3 regions of the Streptomyces sp. NPDC002793 genome follow, and region 3 is predicted to be linked to each of the others. Evidence: riboswitches for the same ligand, from Rfam matches in the RefSeq annotation. Region 3 holds a riboswitch; each other region holds the start of a gene.
The links. A riboswitch is a leader RNA that binds a small molecule or an ion and turns the genes downstream of it on or off. The one in region 3 is predicted to bind cobalamin.
Positions count from the first base shown of each region.

Region 1: another riboswitch for cobalamin. It lies ahead of ABT001_RS25470 (ribonucleoside-diphosphate reductase subunit alpha); the one in region 3 lies ahead of ABT001_RS09015 (ABC transporter substrate-binding protein).
Region 2: another riboswitch for cobalamin. It lies ahead of ABT001_RS19590 (cobalamin biosynthesis protein); the one in region 3 lies ahead of ABT001_RS09015 (ABC transporter substrate-binding protein).

Region 1 is NZ_JBEOVL010000030.1:14,173-21,545, reverse strand. Features, by position in the region: gene ABT001_RS25490 (GntR family transcriptional regulator) at 1-144, shown strand, start outside; gene ABT001_RS25485 (DUF3311 domain-containing protein) at 325-579, shown strand; gene mctP (monocarboxylate uptake permease MctP) at 576-2,210, shown strand; gene ABT001_RS25475 (GNAT family N-acetyltransferase) at 2,357-2,857, shown strand; cobalamin riboswitch at 2,910-3,033, shown strand; gene ABT001_RS25470 (ribonucleoside-diphosphate reductase subunit alpha) at 3,174-5,570, shown strand; gene ABT001_RS25465 (ribonucleotide-diphosphate reductase subunit beta) at 5,630-6,586, shown strand; gene ABT001_RS25460 (hypothetical protein) at 6,583-6,795, opposite strand; gene ABT001_RS25455 (GlxA family transcriptional regulator) at 6,877-7,373, shown strand, end outside.
Region 2 is NZ_JBEOVL010000018.1:94,048-101,420, forward strand. Features, by position in the region: gene ABT001_RS19580 (putative cobaltochelatase) at 1-2,005, opposite strand, end outside; gene ABT001_RS19585 (cobyric acid synthase) at 2,002-3,576, opposite strand; gene ABT001_RS19590 (cobalamin biosynthesis protein) at 3,573-4,517, opposite strand; cobalamin riboswitch at 4,646-4,774, opposite strand; gene ABT001_RS19595 (hypothetical protein) at 4,958-5,182, opposite strand; gene ABT001_RS19600 (inorganic phosphate transporter) at 5,194-6,456, opposite strand; gene ABT001_RS19605 (class II aldolase/adducin family protein) at 6,716-7,373, shown strand, end outside.
Region 3 is NZ_JBEOVL010000007.1:89,635-97,007, reverse strand. Features, by position in the region: gene ABT001_RS09030 (PRC and DUF2382 domain-containing protein) at 1-949, shown strand, start outside; gene ABT001_RS09025 (ABC transporter ATP-binding protein) at 1,011-1,844, opposite strand; gene ABT001_RS09020 (FecCD family ABC transporter permease) at 1,841-2,926, opposite strand; gene ABT001_RS09015 (ABC transporter substrate-binding protein) at 2,923-3,990, opposite strand; cobalamin riboswitch at 4,022-4,208, opposite strand; gene ABT001_RS09010 (hypothetical protein) at 4,287-4,457, opposite strand; gene ABT001_RS09005 (acyl-CoA dehydrogenase family protein) at 4,454-6,304, opposite strand; gene ABT001_RS09000 (type B 50S ribosomal protein L31) at 6,502-6,765, opposite strand; gene ABT001_RS08995 (substrate-binding domain-containing protein) at 6,903-7,373, opposite strand, start outside.

The sequences.
Region 1 (7,373 bases), on a different contig from region 3:
CTCGGCACGGACGTGGGCCTTCCGATGCTCATGCTGTCCCGGCACTCGATCGACGGGGACGGCGAACCGGTGGAGTGGGTGCGCTCGGTCTACCGGGGCGACCGGTACAAGTTCGTCGCCCGGCTCAAGCGTCCCAACGACTGAGACGGCGCCGGGCGCCTGACACCTCATGATCCCCCTGCCGCCGCAGGGGGATCAGTCATTTCGGGCCACACCGGACCGTTGCAGGACCGCAATGCGGACGGGGGGTGACGGTGGTCGGAACTCTCGCTTAGATTTCCTGCGCGTTGCAACAGGTGATCAGCGAGGGGACGGAGCCGCCACATGCCAGAGGAAAACGATACGAAACCACCGACGGTGACACCCACCAGGGTGATCATCGGGCTCTGCCTGATCGCCCCGTTCGTGGCGATGCTCTGGGTCAGTTCGTACGCGCGGGTCGAACCGACCTTCATCGGCATCCCGTTCTTCTACTGGTACCAGATGCTCTGGGTGGTCATCTCGACCGCTCTCACCATGATCGCGTACAAGCTGTGGCAGCGTGACCAGCGCGCCCGCAAGGGGGGTGCGTCGGCATGAAGGACGGCGTGAACGGCGTCGCACTCGCCGTATTCATCTTCTTCTTCGTGGCCGTCACGGTCATCGGATTCATGGCAGCGCGCTGGCGCAAGGCCGAGAACGAGGCGAGCCTCGACGAATGGGGCCTGGGCGGACGGTCGTTCGGCACCTGGGTCACCTGGTTCCTGCTCGGCGGCGACCTCTACACGGCGTACACCTTCGTCGCGGTGCCCGCGGCGATCTACGCGGCGGGCGCGGCCGGCTTCTTCGCCGTCCCGTACACGATCCTGGTCTACCCGCTGATCTTCACCTTCCTGCCGCGCCTCTGGTCGGTGTCGCACAAGCACGGCTACGTCACCACCTCGGACTTCGTCCGTGGCCGCTTCGGTTCGAAGGGGCTCTCGCTGGCGATCGCCCTCACCGGCATCCTCGCCACGATGCCGTACATCGCGCTCCAGCTGGTCGGCATCCAGGCCGTGCTGGACGTCATGGGCGTCGGCGGCGGCGAGACCACGCACTGGTTCATCAAGGACCTGCCCCTGCTGATCGCCTTCGCCGTCCTCGCCGCGTACACCTACTCCTCGGGGCTGCGCGCTCCCGCGCTCATCGCGTTCGTCAAGGACGGGCTGATCTACCTGGTCATCGCCGTGGCGATCATCTACATCCCGATCAAGCTCGGCGGCTTCGACGACATCTTCGCCAAGGCGGGCGAGGCGTTCGCGCAGACCAACGAGGCGACGGGGCAGCCGCGCGGTGCGCTCGTGCCCGGCGACATGGGCCAGTGGGGCTACGCCACGCTGGCTCTCGGCTCCGCCCTGGCCCTCTTCATGTACCCGCACTCGATCACGGCGACGCTCTCCAGCCGCAGCCGTGAGGTGATCCGGCGCAACACCACGATCCTGCCGCTGTACTCGCTGATGCTGGGTCTGCTGGCCCTGCTCGGATTCATGGCGATCGCCGCCGGGATCAAGGTGGACAACGGCCAGCTCGCGATCCCCCAGCTGTTCGAGAACATGTTCCCCGACTGGTTCGCGGGCGTGGCCTTCGCCGCGATCGGCATCGGCGCCCTGGTGCCGGCCGCGATCATGTCGATCGCCGCGGCCAACCTCTTCACCCGCAACATCTACAAGGACTTCATCAAGCCCGACGCGACCCCGGCCCAGGAGACCAAGATCTCCAAGCTGGTCTCGCTGCTGGTCAAGGTCGGCGCGCTGGCCTTCGTCCTCACCATGGACAAGACGGTCGCAATCAACTTCCAGCTGCTGGGCGGTATCTGGATCCTCCAGACCATGCCGGCCCTGGTGGGCGGCCTGTTCACCCGGTGGTTCCACCGCTGGGCCCTGATCGCGGGCTGGGCGGTCGGCATGATCTACGGCACGGTGGCCGCGTACGGCGTCGCCAGCCCGACGCAGAAGCACTTCGGCGGGTCCTCCAAGGAGATCCCGGGCATCGGCGAGATCGGGTACATCGGGCTCACCGCGTTCGTGCTGAACCTCGTGGTCGTGGTCGTGCTGACCTTCGTCCTCAACGCGATGAAGGCCCCGGCCGGAGTGGACGAGACCTCTCCGTCCGACTACACGGCGGACGTCGGCGACCCGGGCGTCAAGGCCGAACTCCCGCCGGCCACGGCGGGTGCGCCGGGCGGTCACTGACCTCCACGGCGTGACGCCGTCCCGGCAGGGTCCGCCCTGCCGGGACGGCGTCGTTCCATGCGGTGCCGTTCCATGCGGCGGTGGGCCATGCGGCGGCGGGCCGGAAATCGGGGGCGCGCACATCTCGGCTGCGGCAGACTGCGCCCATGGACGTATCGATCGGACCGGTCCGGCCGGCTCAGTTCGAGGAGCTCGGCGAGATCACCGCGCAGGCGTATCTCGGGGACGGGCTGCTGGACTTCGGCGCCGAGGACCCCTACCTGGAGCAGCTCCGCGCGGTGGAGCGGCGAGCGGCCGAGGCCGAGGTGCTGGTCGCCGAGGACGCGGGCGGCCGCCTGCTGGGGGGCGTCACGTACGTCGCGCCCGGCAGCCCCTGGGCGGACATCGCCGGGGAGGACGAGGCCGAGTTCCGGATGCTGGCGGTCTCGCCGGAGGCGCGTGGACGTGGTGCGGGCGAGGCGCTCGTACGGGCCTGTATCGACCGGGCACGAGCTGCCGGAGGGCTCCATGGGGTCGTCCTGTCGACGCAGCGGTCCATGCTGGGGGCCCACCGGATATACCGGCGTCTCGGCTTCGTACGGACCCCGGAGCGGGACTGGTGCCCTCTGCCGGACCTACCGCTCCTGACGTTCCGGCTGGAGCTCTGACCCACCACGACACAACATGTGGGGGCTGCTTCGATAAGCAGCCCCCACATGTATGCTCGACCTCGCTGTCGCCGCAGGGGAATCCGGTGTGAATCCGGAACTGTCCCGCAACGGTGTGATCGGTGTGCTTTCGCGCATCCCGAAGTCCGAAGACCTGTCGACAGTGCGTCCGGCTCGACCGAACCGGACGCCGAGACGTCCGGGCCCCGCGGAGGGCCGGTGGACGCCGTGCGCCGTGCTGCCCCCTCCCCCGGGCGCCGCCGTGCCCGGCTGCCCCGCTCCCGCAGGCCCTGAGCCGAGCGAGGGATAGCCCCCAGTGACCATCGCGCCCGCCGATCCGGTTTCAGCCGCGGAACCCGAAGGCCGTACGACCGACGCCCCCGGGACCGCGCTGCTGCGGACCCTGACCGACCTCGCCGCCGATCTGCCCGACACCGACCCGGGACGGGTGGCCGCCGCCGCGCTGCGCGGCCGCAACGCACGGTCGGACGAGGCCGAGCTGCGCTCGCTGGCCACCGAGGCGGCCGCGGGCCTGATCTCCGAGGACCCGGCCTACTCCCGGCTCGCCGCCCGGCTCCTCACCCGGGCCGTCGCGGACGAGGCCGCGGGCCAGGGCGCCGTCTCCTTCTCGGCATCGGTCGCCGTCGGACACCGCGAAGGCCTGATCGCGGACCGTACGGCCGAGTTCGTCACGCTGCACGCCACCGCCCTCGACGCGCTCGTCGACCAGGCGCTCGCCGACGGCGCCGACGACCGCTTCGGCTACTTCGGGCTGCGGACCCTGCACAGCCGCTATCTGCTGCGCCACCCGCTCACCCGTGAGGTCGTGGAGACCCCGCAGCACTTCTTGCTGCGTGTCGCCGCCGGCCTCGCCGAGGACACCTCCGAGCGCGCCTTGGAGGAAGTGGCCGCGCTGTACGGCCTGATGAGCCGGCTCGACTACCTGCCCTCCTCCCCCACCCTCTTCAACTCCGGCACGCGCCACCCGCAGATGTCCTCCTGCTACCTGCTGGACTCGCCGCTGGACGAGCTCGACTCGATCTACGACCGCTACCACCAGGTGGCGCGCCTCTCCAAGCACGCGGGCGGCATCGGCCTCTCGTACTCCCGCATCCGTGCCCGGGGTTCACTCATCCGTGGCACCAACGGGCACTCCAACGGCATCGTGCCGTTCCTGAAGACGCTCGACGCCTCGGTCGCCGCGGTCAACCAGGGCGGCCGTCGCAAGGGTGCCGCCGCCGTCTACCTGGAGACCTGGCACGCGGACATCGAGGAGTTCCTGGAGCTGCGCGACAACACCGGCGAGGACCAGCGGCGTACGCACAACCTCAATCTGGCGCACTGGATCCCGGACGAGTTCATGCGTCGCGTCGACGCGGACACCGACTGGTCGCTTTTCTCACCGGCGGACACCCCCGAGCTGGTGGACCTGTGGGGCGACGCGTTCGACGCCGCGTACCGGGCCGCCGAGGCCAAGGGGCTCGCCCGCAAGACCCTGCCGGCCCGTGAGCTGTACGGGCGGATGATGCGGACGCTCGCGCAGACCGGGCAGGGTTGGATGACGTTCAAGGACGCCTCCAACCGGACCGCGAACCAGACCGCCGAGCCGGGCCGCGTCGTGCACTCCTCGAATCTCTGCACCGAGATCCTGGAGGTCACCGACGACGGCGAGACGGCTGTCTGCAACCTCGGGTCGGTCAATCTCGGGGCGTTCGTCGCCGACGGCACCATCGACTGGGAGCGGCTGGACGCCACCGTCCGTACGGCGGTGACCTTCCTCGACCGGGTGGTGGACATCAACTTCTACCCGACCGAGCAGGCCGGCCGGTCCAACGCCCGCTGGCGCCCCGTGGGTCTGGGCGCGATGGGCCTGCAGGACGTCTTCTTCCAGCTGCGGCTGCCGTTCGACTCCGCCGAGGCCCGCGCGCTGTCCACGAGGATCTCCGAGCGCATCATGCTGGCCGCGTACGAGGCCTCCTGCTCGCTCGCCGAGCGGTCGGGCCCGCTGCCCGCCTGGTCCGAGACCCGCGCGGCCCGGGGCGTGCTGCACCCCGACCACTACGCCACCGAGCTGAACTGGCCGGAGCGCTGGGACGCGCTGCGCGCCCGGATCGCGAAGAGCGGGATGCGCAACTCGCTGCTGCTCGCCATCGCGCCGACGGCCACCATCGCCTCGATCGCGGGCGTGTACGAGTGCATCGAGCCGCAGGTCTCCAACCTCTTCAAGCGCGAGACGCTCAGCGGTGAGTTCCTCCAGGTCAACGCCTACCTGGTGGACGAGCTGAAGAAGCTCGGCGTCTGGGACGCCCGGACCCGCGAGGCGCTGCGGGAGGCGAGCGGCTCGGTCCAGGGCTTCGCCTGGATCCCCGAGGACGTGCGGGCGCTGTACCGCACGGCGTGGGAGATCCCGCAGCGCGGTCTGATCGACATGGCGGCGGCCCGTACGCCGTTCCTCGACCAGAGCCAGTCGCTGAACCTGTTCCTGGAGACGCCGACGATCGGCAAGCTCTCCTCGATGTACGCGTACGCCTGGAAGCAAGGGCTGAAGACGACGTACTACCTGCGCTCGCGCCCTGCGACCCGGATCGCCCGCGCGGCGTCCGGGACGGCCGCCGCCGCTGCCCCGATCCCCGTGCAGCAGGCCTCCGCCCCCGACGCGGACGCGATCGCCTGTTCCCTCGAAAACCCCGAGTCCTGCGAGGCCTGCCAGTGACGAGCACGAACGAGACCAAGAACCTGCTCGACCCGGGCTTCGAACTGACCCTGCGCCCCATGCGCTACCCGGACTTCTACGAGCGCTACCGGGACGCGATCAAGAACACCTGGACGGTGGAGGAGGTCGACCTGCACTCCGACGTCTCCGACCTCGCCAAGCTCACCCCCGGCGAGCAGCACATGATCGGCCGGCTGGTCGCGTTCTTCGCGACGGGCGACTCGATCGTCTCCAACAACCTGGTGCTGACGCTCTACAAGCACATCAACTCACCCGAGGCGCGGCTCTACCTGTCACGCCAGCTGTTCGAGGAGGCCGTGCACGTCCAGTTCTATCTGACGCTGCTCGACACCTACCTCCCGGACCCGGAGGACCGCGCGGCGGCCTTCGACGCGGTCGAGGAGATCCCGTCGATCCGCGAGAAGGCGCAGTTCTGCTTCCGGTGGATGGACTCGGTCGAGAAGATCGAGCGGCTGGAGTCGAAGGCCGACCGCAGGCGCTTCCTGCTCAACCTGATCTGCTTCGCCGCCTGTATCGAGGGGCTGTTCTTCTACGGCGCCTTCGCGTACGTCTACTGGTTCCGCTCACGAGGCCTGCTGCACGGTCTCGCCACGGGCACCAACTGGGTGTTCCGTGACGAGACGATGCACATGAACTTCGCCTTCGAGGTCGTGGACACCGTCCGCAAGGAGGAGCCCGACCTCTTCGACGACGCCCTCCAGCAGCAGGTCACCGACATGCTGAAGGAGGCCGTCGAGGCGGAACTGCAGTTCGGCCGCGACCTGTGCGGCGAGGGCCTGCCGGGGATGAACACCGAGTCGATGCGCCAGTACCTGGAGTGCGTCGCCGACCAGCGGCTCACCCGGCTCGGTTTTCCCGCTCTCTACGGTTCGGAGAACCCGTTCTCGTTCATGGAGCTCCAGGGGGTGCAGGAGCTGACCAACTTCTTCGAGCGCCGCCCCTCCGCCTACCAGGTGGCGGTGGAGGGCTCCGTCGGCTTCGACGACGACTTCTAGATCCGCGCCCAGGACCTGAGGTACGGGCGCCGCGTGACCACGACCGGCTGCGCGGCGCCCGCCTCACGCGGCGGCGTCGCCTCCTGGTCCCGTCGCGCGTCCCGCAGCTCGCGGTCGATGCGGCGCTCCCGCGCGAGTCCGACGAGCGCGGGCAGCAGGACGAGGGCGAAAAGTACCGCTACGGCCAGGTAGTTCATGAATGTGTTCATGGCTCTACTGTCGTCGGCGTGCCAGAGATTCGGCAGTGGCAGGACTGTCACACACCCTCGAATTACTGCCACACTGAGCTCATGCTGAAGAATGTCGCCGCTCTGCTGCTCGACGAGGTCCACCCCTTCGAACTCGGCGTCGTGTGCGAGGTGTTCGGGCTCGACCGCTCCGAGGACGGGCTGCCGGTCCAGGACTTCGCGGTCGTCTCGGCGGAGGGCCCGGTGCTGCGGACGCACGCCGGGTTCACCATCAGCACCCCCTACGGCCTGGACAGACTGGAGGAGGCCGACCTCATCGTCGTGCCCGCCGGGAGCCACTTCGTGGACCGGACGTACCCGGAGGAGGCCCTGGACGCCCTGCGCCGGGCCGTCGAACGCGGCGCGCGCGTGCTGAGCGTCTGCTCCGGCGCCTTCGTCCTCGGTGAGGCGGGACTGCTGGACGGCCGCCGCTGCACCACCCACTGGCGGCACTCCGACGAGCTGGCGCGCCGCTTCCCGAAGGCCGTCGTGGAGCCGGACGTGCTCTACGTGGACGAGGGCGCGGTCATCACCTCGGCGGGCACGGCCGCGGGCATCGA
Region 2 (7,373 bases), on a different contig from region 3:
CCTTGACCAGCCCGGCGATCGAGTCGGCGCGCAGCTCGTCGAGCGTGACGGCGCTGCCCCCCAGATCCCGTGCGAGCTGTGCGGCGAGACCGAGGCGTACGAACCCCGACTCGCAGTCCACGACGACGGAAGCGGTCCCCTCGGAGGCGTGCAGCCGCCCGGCCCGCGCCGCCAGCGCCACCGGGTCGACGCCCCCGGTCGCCCGTCCGTCCGTCACCACCACGAGCAGCGGGCGGCGCGACGGATCGCGCAGCCGCTCCACCCGCAGCACGTCGTGCGCCCTGAGCAGTCCGGCGGCCAGCGGGGTGCGACCGCCGGTCGGCAGCGACTCCAGCCGTGCGGCGGCCGCGTCCACCGACGAGGTGGGCGGCAGCGCCACCTCGGCGTCCTTGCCCCGGAAGGTGACCAGGCCGACCTTGTCACGCCGCTGGTAGGCGTCCAGCAGCAGCGACATGACCGCGCCCTTGACGGCGGCCATCCGCTGCCGGGCCGCCATCGACCCGGAGGCGTCCACGACGAACAGCACCAGATTGCCCTCGCGCCCCTCCCGGGTCGCCTGCCGCAGGTCGTCACGGCGTACGACGAGTCCTCGCCCCGACCGCCCGCGCGCCCGCTGGTGCGGCGCCGCCGCCTGTACGGTCGCCGCCAGGTGCAGTTTCGTCAGCGCACCCTCGGGCCGGCGCGACCCGGTGGTCCGGCCGTGCTCGGTACGCGCCCGGGAGCGCCGCCCGGCGGCGCCCTCGCCGAGTCCGGGCACGCTCAGCATCTTCGTGCGGAACGGCTCGCCGGCCCGCACGGGCTGCTGCTCCCCGGCGCCGCCGCCCGGCGCGGGCGCGTCGCCGCTCCCCGCATCGTCACGGCCGGGCGTGTCCGTGCCCCCGCCGTCGTCGGGGCCGGGCGTGTCCGCGCCGCCGTCGTCGGGGCCGCCGCCCTGCGGGGGTACGCCGCCGCCGGGACCATCGGGGTCCGGGTCGTCGTCGCCCCCGCCGTTCTCGTCCGCGGCGTCCTGGAGGGCCTCGTCCAGCTTGTCCTCGTCCAGGCCGGGCGCGTCGAACGGGTTGCGCCGACGCCGGTGGGGGAGTGCCAGGAGCGCGGCCTGCCGTACGTCGTCCGCGACGACCTCCTCGCGGCCCGCCCACGCGGCCAGCGCCGTCGCGGTGCGCGCCATGACGATGTCGGCGCGCATCCCGTCGACCTCGAACGCCGCGCACGTCGCCGCGATCTGCCGCAGCACGCCGTCGCCGAGCACCACCCGGGGGAGCAGGGCGCGCGCGGCGGCGATCCGCTCACGCAGCGAGGCCTCCTCGTCGGCCCACCGTGCGGCGAAGGCGGCCGGATCGTCGTCGTAGGCGAGCCTGCGGCGTACGACCTCGACGCGCAGGTCCGTGTCACGCGAGGCGGCCACCTCGACGGTCAGCCCGAAGCGGTCCAGCAGTTGGGGGCGGAGCTCGCCCTCCTCCGGGTTCATCGTCCCGACCAGCAGGAAGCGTGCCGCGTGACGGACGGAGACACCTTCGCGCTCGACGTACGAGGCACCCATGGCCGCCGCGTCCAGCAGCAGGTCCACCAGGTGGTCATGGAGGAGGTTGACCTCGTCGACGTACAGGATCCCGCGATGGGCGTCGGCGAGGAGGCCCGGCTCGAAAGCCTTCACGCCCTCCGAGAGGGCCCGTTCGATGTCGAGCGCGCCGACCAGCCGGTCCTCCGACGCTCCGACCGGAAGCTCCACGGTCCGTGCCGGGCGCGACACGCCCGTACCCGTCCCGTGCGGTCCGTCGGGACACGCCGGATCGGGCGCACCGGGGTCGCACGAGAAGCGGCACCCCGCCACGACCGTGACCTCGGGCATGAGCGCGGCGAGCGCCCGTACGGCGGTGGACTTGGCGGTCCCTTTCTCACCCCGGACCAGGACCCCGCCGACGGCGGGACTGACGGCGTTGAGCAGGAGACCGAGCCGCAGGTCGTCCTGCCCGACGATGGCGGTGAAGGGATAGGGCGTGTTCACGGGGCCTCCTCTGTAACGACCACACCTGCAGGACCGGGCGCGCCGGATCTCTCGGGGACGGGGGCCGGCGGCGCACCCGGCGCGAGGAACGGCAGGCCCTCGGGCGCGCCGTTCTCGATCAGCCGCCAGAGGGCGTCCGTGTCGGCGTGTTCCTCGATCAGGTCCCCCAGCCGGTCCAGCTGTTCCTCCCGCAGCGCCCCGAAGCTCGTGTCGGGGGCCGGGACGAACCGCCGTCCCGCCGCCCGGGCGACCTCACCGAGGAACGCCCGCCGGAACGCGTCGCTCTCCAGCGACCCGTGCCAGTGCGTCCCCCAGACCGAACCCACCCGGCACCCGTCCAGGAACGGCTCGCCGCCGCTCACCTCGGCGACGCCGTGATGGATCTCGTACCCCTCGACCGGTTCCCCGAGCGCCGAACCGACGGGCCGCCCCAGGACCTTCTCCCGGCCGAAGCGGACCCGCACCGGCAGCAGCCCGAGCCCTTCGACCAGACCGGCCCGCGACTCCACGTCGTCCTCGATGCGCTCGCCCAGCACCTGGAACCCGCCGCAGATCCCCAGCACCGGCCGCCCCTCGGCGGCCCGCCGCCGCAGCGCGTCGGCCAGCCCCCGCTCGCGCAGCCACGCCAGTGCTTTCACGGTGCCCCGCGTCCCGGGCACGATCACCAGGTCCGCGTCGGCGAGCTCCTCCGCCCGGTCCACGAACCGCACCACCACACCGGGCTCGGCCGCCAGGGCGTCCACATCGGTGAAGTTCGACATCAGCGGTACGGCGCACACCGCCACCCGCAGCACGTCCTCGCCGTGCGGCGGCGCCACGACCGACTCCCGTACGGCGCCGCGCATCGACACCCGCAGCCCGTCCTCCTCGTCGATCCCCAGCCCGTGGGCGTACGGCAGGACCCCGTACGTCCGACGGCCCGTCAACCCGAGGAGCATGTCGAGGCCGGGCTCCAGCAGCGACACGTCACCGCGGAACTTGTTGACGAGGTATCCGGCGATCAGCGACTGGTCCTCGGGGCTCAGCAGCGCCGTCGTACCGAAGAACGAGGCGAACACCCCGCCCCGGTCGATGTCGCCGACCACCAGCACGGGGAAGCGGGCGGCGCGGGCGATACCCATGTTCACGATGTCCGTACGCCGCAGGTTGATCTCGGCCGGGCTGCCCGCACCCTCGCAGATCACGGCGTCGTACGTGCCGCGCAACTGCTCCAGACAGTCCACGACCGTCCCCAGCAACGCCTCCTGGCGCCCCCCGTGGTAGCCGCGCGCACTCATCTCGCCGACCGGCTTCCCCATCAGGACGACCTGGCTCGACCGGTCACCGCCGGGTTTGAGCAGCACCGGGTTCATCAGCGCCGACGGCTCGACCCGGGCGGCCTGCGCCTGCATCGCCTGGGCCCGGCCGATCTCCGCGCCCTCCCGGGTCACGAACGAGTTCAGCGACATGTTCTGCGCCTTGAACGGTGCGACCTTCACCCCCCGGCGCACCAGCCACCGGCAGATCCCGGCCGTGACGACACTCTTGCCCGCGTCCGAGGTGGTACCCGCGACCAGCAGCCCGCCGCTCATCCGACTCTCCGTCCCAGGGCCGACCGTCCCGCCGCGCACACGACGAGGGCCAGCACACTCACCCGGCGCGACAACCGCACCGCGCGTTCGATGTCCGTGACCCGGACGTCCCGCCCGGCCCCGCCGTTGAGCACCGGCCGGTGCTCGATCCGCCCGCCGTACGCGAGGGTGCCGCCGAGGCGTACGCCGAGCGCGCCCGCGAACGAGGCCTCCACCGGGCCCGCGTTCGGGCTGGGATGCCGGCCCGCGTCGGCCCGCCAGGCCCGGACGGCCTCGCGCGGGCGGCCCCCCGCGGCCACGGCGAGCAGGGCGGTGAGCCGGGCGCCGGGCCAGCCGGCGACGTCGTCGAGCCTGGCCGAAGCCCAGCCGTAGCGCCGGTAGCGAGGAGACTTGTGCCCGACCATGGCGTCGAGCGTGTTGACGGCCCTGAAGGCGACCAGTCCCGGCACTCCTCCGAGCGCGCCCCACACGAGGGCTCCCACGACGGCGTCCGAGGTGTTCTCGGCGACGGACTCCACCACCGCCCGGGCGATCTGCTGTCCGTCCAGTGCCTGCGGATCACGGCCGCACAGGTGCGGCAGCCGCTCCCGGGCGAGCTCGACGTCCCCGGCGGCCAGCGCCCCGCCGACGGCACGCGCCTCGCGGCCCAGCGACGTGCCACCGACGACGGACCAGGTGGCGGCGGCGGTCAGAGCCACGGCGGCGGCGGGACGGTTCCGCACGGCCCGGGCGGCCAGCGCGGCGGCGGCCGTGGCGCCCCCGGCACAGACCAGCGTGTGCAGGGCACCCCAGCCGCGGTGATCGCGCCACAGGCGGCTCTCGGCACCTGCCGCGGCACGCCCGAAGGCGGCGACGGGGTGGCCCCGACGGGGATCACCGAACAGCAGGTCGCCGATCAGCCCGGCTGCGGCGCCGTACGCGAAGATGCGGTCGGCTCGCACGGGTCAGCCGCCCGTCGCGCCTCGAAGGGCCTTCACAGCGGGTGGTGCGGCGACCGACGCAGGGCAGCCAGGCATGGCGTGTGTCCTCACTCAGGGTCCGCGCCCTGGTTCGACGTGACCGGCGACGAGAGTCTCCTGGCTTCCGGATCCGCAGTTCCTCCGGCCTTCCAGTCCGCGGTGGCGGACCGTGACTTCCGTGTGGAGGCTGCTCCTCGGTGACAGTGGCGGGACCGCGCCGGATTCGCACCGGCTTCCTCTCCTGTCGCCGTAAGACCGGCCGGCACATGCGTGTGCCGGCCGGCCTCAATGGCTCCGGCAGTCCACCACGCGCCGCGAACGCCCGTCAACCTGCCGCTGACCTGCGAGGCTTCAGTGTGCTCAGACGCACACCGGCCGGACACACAGGTGGTGTGTCCGGCCGGTGTCCACGTCCGTGGAGGTCAGGCGACGATCAGATAGATCCCGTACGCGACCGCGGCCAGGCACAGCCCGAAGCAGGCGTACGCACCGGTGCGCGCCAGGGCGTTGGAACCGCCGCCGCCGTCCGCCGTCGGCGTCTGCCTGGCCAGGCCGGTGATGCCGAGGGTGAAGAGGCCGACCAGTGCGACGGTGATCACGAGGCTGACGCCGAAGACGGAGGCGAGAGCCGCCCAGTCGATGTTCATACGATCTGTCCTTACACCGTGGCCGGCCGGGCCGGGTCGGCCGGGGTCTCGGCCGTCGGGGCCGGAGCGTGGATGGTGGTCTTGAGCTCGGAGGCGACGGCACCGGCGGGCGGCGGGCTGACGGCCGCGACCGCGGTCGTGACGACGCCGGCGGGCTCACCCTCGGGCGCGTTGACGTTGGTGTGGTCGACCGGCTTGCGGCGCGACACCAGCCAGATGGCGCCGGAGCCGGCGACGAGCAGGACGGCGACCACGCCGACGCCCCAGGGGCCCTGCTTGGTCAGGAACTCGGCACCCGCGCCGATCAGTCCGGCGGCCGGAAGCGTCAGCCCCCAGGCGATGAACATCCGGGTGGCGGTGGACCAGCGGACCACGCCTCCCTTGCGTCCGAGACCCGCGCCCATGACGGCACCGGAGCAGGACTGCGTGGTGGAGAGGGAGAAACCGAGGTGCGAGGAGGCCAGGATGACCGTGGCCGCGCTCGTCTGGGCCGCGAAGCCCTGCGGCGGGCGCAGGTCGGTGAGGCCGCTGCCCATGGTGCGGATGATGCGCCAGCCGCCGAGGTAGGTGCCCAGCGCGATGGCGATACCGGCGGAGGCGATGACCCAGACCGGCGGGTTGGAGCCGGGGGAGAGGACGCCGCCGGTGACCAGGGCCAGGGTGATGATGCCCATGGTCTTCTGCGCGTCGTTGGTGCCGTGGGCGAGCGAGACGAGACCGGCCGAGGCGATCTGGCCGGCGCGGTACCCCTTGGCGGTCGACTTCAGCTGCGCCGGGTCCGTGATCTTCCGGTTCAGCCGGTACGTCAGCTTCGTGGCCAGCAGCGCGGCGAGGCCGGCGACGACGGGCGCGGCGATCGCCGGCAGCAGGACCTTCGTGACGACGGTGCCGCCGTTGATCGAGGACCAGCCGGCCGACATGACCGCGGCGCCGATGAGGCCGCCGAAGAGAGCGTGGGAGGAACTGGAGGGCAGGCCGACCAGCCAGGTCAGCAGATTCCACAGGATGGCGCCGACGAGCGCCGCGAAGATGACCTCGGTTCTGAGGCCGTTCTCATTGATGATCCCGCCGGAGATCGTCTTGGCGACCTCCACCGACAGGAACGCGCCGACGAGGTTGAGAACGGCGGACATCGCCACCGCTGTCTTGGGCTTCAGGGCGCCGGTCGAGATGGTGGTGGCCATCGCGTTGGCGGTGTCGTGGAAACCGTTCGTGAAATCGAACACGAGAGCTGTCACGATCACGATCGCGAGCAGCAGCGTGATGTGTTCCATTTACCCAGGCAATCGTTCGACGTCATTGGCACGTGGAACGTAAGCAACCAGAATGAACGGAAGATGAACTGGGCGGGGCTTCATGGTGACCCCAAGCGCGTAGGTGGATTCCGCTTGTGTGGGTTCCGCGTTGCCGGAGGCTCTCGTTCCGTTGCGGGAACCGGCCCCACCCGTCGCCCGCCGTCCGGCTGGATGTCCAATGTGTCCCCTTGAGGAGATGTCGGTCACGCGGCCTCGGACGCCCCCTAGGATCACCCGCATGAGTGACATGCGCACGGACGCGGTGGAGCGGGCCTGGGGCGGGGTCGTTGAGACGGCCCGGCGGACGGCGGCGGACGGCCTGGTCGTCGGCACCTCGGGCAACGTGTCGGCCAGGGTCGGCGGGACCGTCCTGGTCACCCCCAGCGGGGTGCCCTACGACCGGCTCGGCCCGGGAGACGCGGTCGGCGTCGACCTCGAAGGGCGACAGGTCCTCGGCGACCTGGTCCCGACCAGTGAGCTCCCGCTCCACCTGGCCGTCTACCGCGACACCGACGCCGCCGCCGTCGTCCACACCCACGCCGTGCATGCCACGGCCGTCTCCACCCTCGTCCCCGAGGTGCCGCTCGTGCACTACGCCGCAGCCATGCTCGGCGGCCCCGTCCGCACCGCCGCCTACGCGCGCTACGGGACGAGGGAGCTCGCCGACAACATGCTGGCCGCCCTGCGCGACCGCACCGCCTGCCTGCTGCGCAACCACGGCACCGTCGCCTACGGGGCCACTCTCGACGAGGCGTACGACCGCACCGCCCAGCTCGAATGGATGTGCAGGCTCTGGCTCACCGCCAGCTCCGTACCCGGCCACCGGCCGAGCCTCCTCACCCCGGCCCAGCTGCGCGAGGTGCAGGACGCCCTGGAGGGGTACGGCCAGCCCGGTT
Region 3 (7,373 bases):
CGCTGACGGTTTCACGGATTCCGGAGAACTCGACGGTCTGACCGTCTACGACAGCGACGGGGAGAAGGTCGGCACGGTGGGCCGGGTGTACGTCGACGACGACACCGGCAAGCCCGACTGGATCACCGTCAAGACCGGCATGTTCGGTATGAAGGAGAGCTTCGTACCGCTGGCAGGAGCCCGCCGCGTGGGCTCCGACCTGCACGTCTCGCATCCGAAGGACCGCGTCAAGGACGCGCCCCGGGTGGACGCGGACGCACACCTCTCCGTGTCGGAGGAGGAGGAGCTGTACCGGCACTACGGGATGACCAGGAAGGGCACCGGTACCGCCGGAACGCGCGGTGACGCGCGCACGACGACCGGAACGGGAGCCATGGGAGCGGCCGGTGCTGCCGGCGCTGCCGGAACCGCTCGTACCACCGGCCAGGCGAAGGCCACCGGCACCACCGCCGGTACGGGCAGGCACCGCGACATGGACACCTCTTCCACGTCGCGCCCGCTCGCGGGAGCCGGAGCCGAACGGTCCGCCGCGGGCCAGGACATGATCCGGTCCGAGGAGCAACTCCAAGTCGGCACGGAGGAGTACGAGAGCGGGAGGGCGCGGCTGCACAAGTACGTCGTGACCGAGAACGTCACCCGGACGGTACCCGTGTCCCACGAGGAGGTACGTGTGGTCCGCGAGCCTCTGCAGCCCGGCGAGAAGGGGACGGGCATGAAGGGGCGCGAACTCGGTGAGCAGGACGTGGAAGTCACCCTGCACGCCGAACGAGCCACCGTCCGCAAGGAGGCGGTCCCCGTGGAACGGGTCCACCTCGAAACCAGCAGGGTCACCGAGCAGAAGGAAGTCTCCGCCGAGCTCCGCAAGGAGAAGATCGACTACGCGGACGGCAAGGACACGGGCAGCGGCAAGGACATGGGCGGCGAGTTCGGCCAGGGACGTCGTCGCTGACCCCTCACTCAGACAGCGGCGAAAGGCCGCACGGCCATAGCGAGGGGCGGACCCGGGCGGTTCACGGGCCCGCCCTCTCGTCACACTTCCGCCGTCCGTGGACGGCTTGCCCCGGCAGGAACCGCACCGACGGCCGCCCGTCCGGTCCTTCCGGCGTCACCACCGCGCGCACCCGGTAGACATCGGCGATGAGTTCCTCGGTGATCACCTCCGAGGGCGTTCCGCCGGCCACCACACGGCCTTCCTTCATGACGGTGACCCGGTCGCAGAACATCGCGGCCAGGTTGAGGTCGTGCAGGGCGACCACCGTGGTGACGGGCAGCGCGGCGACCAGCGCCAGGAGTTCCAGCTGGTGCTGGATGTCCAGGTGGTTCGTGGGTTCGTCCAGCAGGAGTTCACGTGGCTGCTGGGCCAGGGCACGGGCGATCTGGACGCGCTGGCGCTCGCCTCCGGACAGGGTGTGCCAGGACTGTCCGGCACGGTCGGCCAGCCCCGTGCGGGCCAGGGCCTCCCGTACGACGGTCTCGTCCTCGGTGCCGGGCGCGGACCAGGCACGCCGGTGCGGGATGCGGCCGAGGCGTACGACGTCCAGCACCTTCAGGTCGACCTGGGTGACCGCGTGCTGGTCGACGACGGCCACGCGTCGAGCCACCTCTCGTCTGCCGGTCGCGGCGAGGGTGCGGCCGTCGAGGGTGACGACGCCCGCGCCGGGGGTGAGCACGCCCGCCATCACCCGCAGCAGCGTGGTCTTGCCGGAGCCGTTCGGCCCCAGCAGTCCTACGGTGGTGCCGGGCGGCGGCGCGATGCTCACGTCGTCGAGGACGATCCGTCCGCCGGCCTCCCTGCTGACCCGTGCGGCCCGCAGCCCGTCTCCGGGTGGGCCCGTCCGGGTCATGCGCTCCTCCTCGTGCGGTAGAGGACCAGGACGAAGGCGGGCACCCCGATGAGGGACGTGACGACGCCGACCGGGACCTCCTGCGGGTCGAGGACGGTCCTGGCCAGGGTGTCGACCCAGACCAGGAACACGGCTCCGGTGAGCGCCGTCACCGGCAGCAGCCTCCGGTGGCCGGACCCGGTGAGTGCCCGGGCTGCGTGCGGCAGGACGAGGCCGACGAACCCGATGGCACCCGCCGAGCTGACGAGGGCAGCCGTCAGCAGCGCGGTGGTGCAGAGCAGCACGATCCGGGTGCGTGCCACGTGCACCCCGAGGGCGGCCGCGGCGTCCTGGCCGAAGGCGAAGGCGTCGAGGGTACGGGCGTGTCCGAGGCAGATCAGCAGGGTCACGGCCAGCACGGCGGAGCACATCCACACGTCTCCCCAGCCGACGCCGCTCAAGGAGCCGAGCAGCCAGAACAGCACGCCCCGGGTCTGTTCCGCGTCGGCGGCCGTCATCACGACGAACGAGGTGAGCGCGGAGAAGAGCTGCATGGCGGCGACCCCGGAGAGGACCACCCGGTCGGTGGAGCCGCCGAGGACGTGGCTGAGCACCAGGACGAGGGCGAACGAGCACAGGGCACCGACGAAGGCGCCGGCCGAGATCGACACCGCTCCCCCGCCGACGCCCAGGACGACGACGACGACCGCCCCGGTGGACGCCCCGGAGGAGACGCCCAGGACGAACGGGTCCGCGAGGGGGTTGCGCAGCAGCGACTGCATCACGGTCCCGCACACCGCGAGCCCCGCCCCGCACACCGCGGCGAGCAGTGTGCGGGGCATCCGCAGGTTCCAGATGATGCCGTCGCGTATGGGGGTCAGCCCCGCGTCGGTGAGGCCGAGGTGGGAGGCCACCGCCGACCAGACGTCGGGGACGGAGATGCGGGCGGGGCCGATCGTGACGGTGACCGCGACGGACAGGAGCAGCAGGGCGGTCCCGGCGCTCCACAGGACACCGTCGCGAAGGATCCGGGTGCCTGCGGCCGGGCGGGCCGGCGGCGGCGGCTCCACCTGTAGGTCCGGGGCGTGTTCGGTCTTCGTCACCCGGCGAGTCCGAACGAACGCAGCCCCGCGGCGACGCGCTCCACGCCCTCCACGGTCCGGACGGAGGGGTTCATGGCCTGGCCGCTGAGCAGGATGTACCGCTTGTGCCGCACGGCGTCCATGTTCCTCGTGGCGGGGTTGGACTCCAGGAACTCGATCTTCTTCGCGGCGCTCTCGGCCGTCTGCGACTTGCGGGTCAGGTCGCCGATGACCAGCACGTCGGGGTCGCGGTCGGCGACGGTCTCCCAGTTGATCTGGGGCCATTCCTCGTGGGTGTCGTCGAAGACGTTCTTCGCGCCGAGCGCCTCGGTGATGATGCCGGGGGCTCCGCAGCAGCCCGCCAGGTAGGGTGCTTCGGCGTTGGCGAACCAGTAGAGCATCGTGGTTCCGGAGGCGTCCATGCCCTCGGTCGCCTCGCCGATACGGGCCTCGAGGCGGTGGACGAGCGCGTCGCCCCGCTCGGGTACGCCGAACACCTGGGACAGTTCGCGCACTTCGGTGTAGACGCTGTCCATGGTCAGCGGATCCGTACGGGAGCCGTCGCCGCTCCCGCTGTTGTCCTTGGCCGTGCAGTCGGAGGGCGAGACGTAGGTCGGCACACCGAGGTCCTCGAACTGCTCGCGGGGGGCTACGCCGCCCTTGCCGAGGGTCGATTCGAAGGAGGCGCTGACGAAGTCGGGTTCCTGGTCGAGGACCTTCTCCGAGGAGGGGCGGTTCTCCGCGATGCGGGGGACCTCGGCCTCGTCCTTCTCCAGCCCCTTCATCACGGGGTCGGTCCAGGTGGAGGTGGCGGCGATCCGGTCCGCTAGCCCCAGGGACAGGAGGATCTCCGTGGATCCCTGGTCCAGTGAGACCGCGTGCTGCGGGGCTGCGTCGACGGTCACGGTGCGTCCGCAGTTCTTCAGCGTCACCGGGTATCCGGCGCCGCCCCCGCTCTTCGCGGCTGTGGTGGATCCGCTGCCGCCGCAGGCGGTCAGCAGGACGAGTCCCGTGAGGAGCAGGGTGGTTCGGCGTACGGTGCTGGCTATGGGCGGCACGGAGTCCCTCGGCGTCTCTGGGCTCATGCGCGGAGCCCGCTACGGTGTTCCGCTCCCGGTGCGGAAGCGGGTGCCAGCAGGTCTTCGGACTCGGGTTCGTCCGGACGAGGCGCCTTCCCGGTGCACCCGAGGGTGTCCCAGTGGCTGTGGCCCCGCCCGTCCCCCTCACCGCTGCGCGTCAGCTCCGGATTCGCACCGGATTCCCTGACTCCACGTGGAGTGTGACTGGCTTCTGCAAGCTATCACGCGGGACGTCGTGGGCCTCGGGGCCGACGGCCGGTACGGAGGCGGACGGACGCCCCCCGTACCGGTCTTCGGGCGGGTCAGCCCTTGGGGCGAACCGATTCGCCGCCTCGCGGCCACGGCTTCGCGCTCCGCTGCGCGAGCACGGACACCGTGCCCCAGTAGGCCAGCAGAACGACGCGCAGCCCCAGGATCTCCAGGCGCTCCCCGAGGCGGACGTACCCGGCCGGCCCCTTGACCGCGGCGCTCATCGGGCGTCCGTCGGGCGGGCGTTCCAGGAGCCGCGGGGGTCGTCGTAGGCCTCCGCGTAGCCGGGTCCGGCGATCGGCCAGTCGGCGAGCAGCGCCTCGGGCAGGGCGAAGGATTCGGTCAGTTGCCGGGCGTGGGCGGCGACGGCCGCGACGAGCTGCTCGGCGGTCTCCGGCAGGGCTTCGACCTGATCCCCGCTCAGGAGACCCGCGGCCAGCAGATCACCGCTGTTGCGGGCCACCCATTCGACGGCGAACAGCCGCTCCAGCTCTCCCAGCCTGTCCCTGGCGGCGCCCTCGGGCAGCGCCGCCCGCGCCTCCGCGTAGGCCGCGGCTGCCTCCCGGTAGGCGTAGGCATCGACCCCACGCAGAGCGGGACCCGCGGCCGTGTTCCACCGCTGGAAGAGATCGACGTCGGGCGCACGCTGCGCGCGGCGCCTCGCCCGGGCGAACCAGATGTCCTGGACCGCTGCGAGGAGTTGGCCCAGGAAGCGCGGATCGGCCAGGTCACCGCGGCACGCGACCGGGCCCGGGGCGCCGTCCTCGCGGGGGTCGGCCGCGAAGAGCATCTCCGCCGCGGCCTTGGCGTACAGGGCGATGTTGTCGCCCTCCGCGGTGATGGCTCCCTCCACCCCCGTGACGAGTTCGGTCATGCCGTTGTTCTCCAACAAGGCCTGCGCACCGCAGCGCTCACGGCTCTCGACGATGACGTCACGGGCCCGCCAGGTGATCCACGCCTTGGCCACGTCGACGAGCCTGCCCGCGTCCCTCCGGCCGTCCCCGTCGCCGCAGGTCTCCCAGTGCTTCTGCGCCCGGCGGTGGAGCAGGCTCATGGCGAAGACCGTGGCCATGGCCGAGGCGAGCGGCCCGTGGTGGGTCCGGTGCGCGTTGACGGGCACCGGAGCCGCTCCCCTGGTTCCGGAGATCAGCCGGTGGCCGCCGTAGCGCACGGCGACGGCCAGGGTCGCGCGGGCCGAACCCGCGGCGCAGGCGCTCATGGAGATCCGGCCGGGGACGACCCGCCCGATGGAGGTCTGGAAACGCCGCCGCCTGTCCCCCGGACCGGTCCTGAACTTCCCCGTCGCCTCGCCTTCCTCACCGGAGCCCAGCAGGGCGTCCCGCGCCACGAAGAGCCGGTCGAACGAGGTCAGGCAGTGGTCCACCGGGCTACCCATCCGGGCCGGCAGAGGCCGTACGCGCACGCCCGGCAGCGCCTGTACGTCGTCGGTGAGGGGCACCAGGAAGAGCCGCACCCCGTGGTCGGACCCGTCGGCCACCAGGCGTGCGGCGACCAGTCCGGACTTGGCTCCGCCCGCCGGGCTGGTGTTGGGCATGAACTTCTGCGCGCCCGCGTTCGGGGTGTGCAGGACGAAGCCGTCCCGCTCGGCGTCATAGGTCGCGGTGGTCTCCATGGCTGCCGCGTTGTTGCCGTGCGCCACCTCCGTGCAGAGGAAGGTGCCGATGCGCCGCATCGTCAGGAAGTCGGACAGGTCACGGCGGCCCGCGCACTCGTGGTCGAGGAGGCTGCCGAGGAAGAGGTTGTAGTGGATGCCCGCCACGGTGGTCAGCGCGGGGTCCACCGGGCCGAGCCAGGCGTGCAGAGCGGCCAGCGCGCGGGGGTCGGCGGCGAGGCGTGCTCCGCTGTCCAGGGAGAGGTTGAGGATCCGCAACCGGTCGTAGGCGAGTTCCAGTCGCTCTTCGGGCGTTCCGCCCGCGGGGCGGCGGAACGGTTCTGTGCTGATCAGCCGCTGCCAGAATCCGTGCTCGCGACGGAATTCGGGGCCGAGGAGGACGCCGGTCAGCAGTTCGGTGGTGGACGGTGGGGCGATGTCGGTAAGGGTCACGGTCATAACGAAATCAACGATCGTGGCACGGGCGAGGACACCCCTTCGGGCGCTGCCGCTCCGGGACGGGCCCGCTGGTCAGGGCCGCTGCCGGCTCCTCCTCCCCGGGTGGCAGGGCGCCGGCCCGTGCGACGGTCACTCACCGTCGCGCCCGGCGGAAAAGCCGTGGCCCCGCCGGCGCGGGGCCGTGGTGCCCCCGGGGCTCACGAGGCGTCGCCACGCCCCTCGTCGCCGTACCGCCGCTCGAACTTGGCGACCTGGCCCTCGGTGTCGACCACCCTCGCCTCACCGGTGAAGAACGGGTGGCTCTCGGCGGAGATCTCCACGTCGATGACCGGGTAGCTGTTGCCGTCGTCCCAGTCGATCGTCTGCTCGCTCGACGCGGTGGACCGGGTCAGAAAGGCGTACCCGGCGGAGCGGTCGCGGAAGACCACGGAACGGTACGACGGGTGCTTGTCCTTCTGCATGTCTGCTCCTGGGTGTACGGGGATCTCGCGTCCCGCTGTTCGGGCCAGCGTCCCGAACAGCGGGGGCGTGCGCGATCCGGGGCGCCCGTACGGAGCAGCGGATCAGCCTTTGACCGCCCCTTACCCGGCAACCGGACTCAGTCTCCCGCCGCCCCATCCACCGCGTCCGCGACGAGCCCGAGAAAGCGTGCACGGGCCTGTGGGCTGCACAGGGGTTCCGGATTCCACGGCACGATCCGCGCGGCGCGCCCGGCCGCCTCCCAGGCGGGGGCCGCGATCTCGGCGAGCGGAACCGCGTTGGACCGGATGTCCGCCAGGACGACGCGGGGTTCCAGCGCCGCCGCCTCCGCCCAGTCCAGGGTGGCCCAGTTGACGCCGGCCCCTTCGGGCGGGGACACGAGGCCGACCCCGAGTTCGGCCAGGACGCGCAGTTCGGGCCACATCCAGGGGCGGCCGGCGTACGCCTGCTCCTGGCTCGCGGGCGAGAGTGCCAGCACCCTGGGTCCGCCGGGGGTGCGGGCGGCCGCGCGGAGTCGCTCGCGGGCGGCGCGCAGGTCGCCCTCCGCGGCCGCGACCGTCGCACCTCCGAGCGAGCGCGCGAGCTCGGC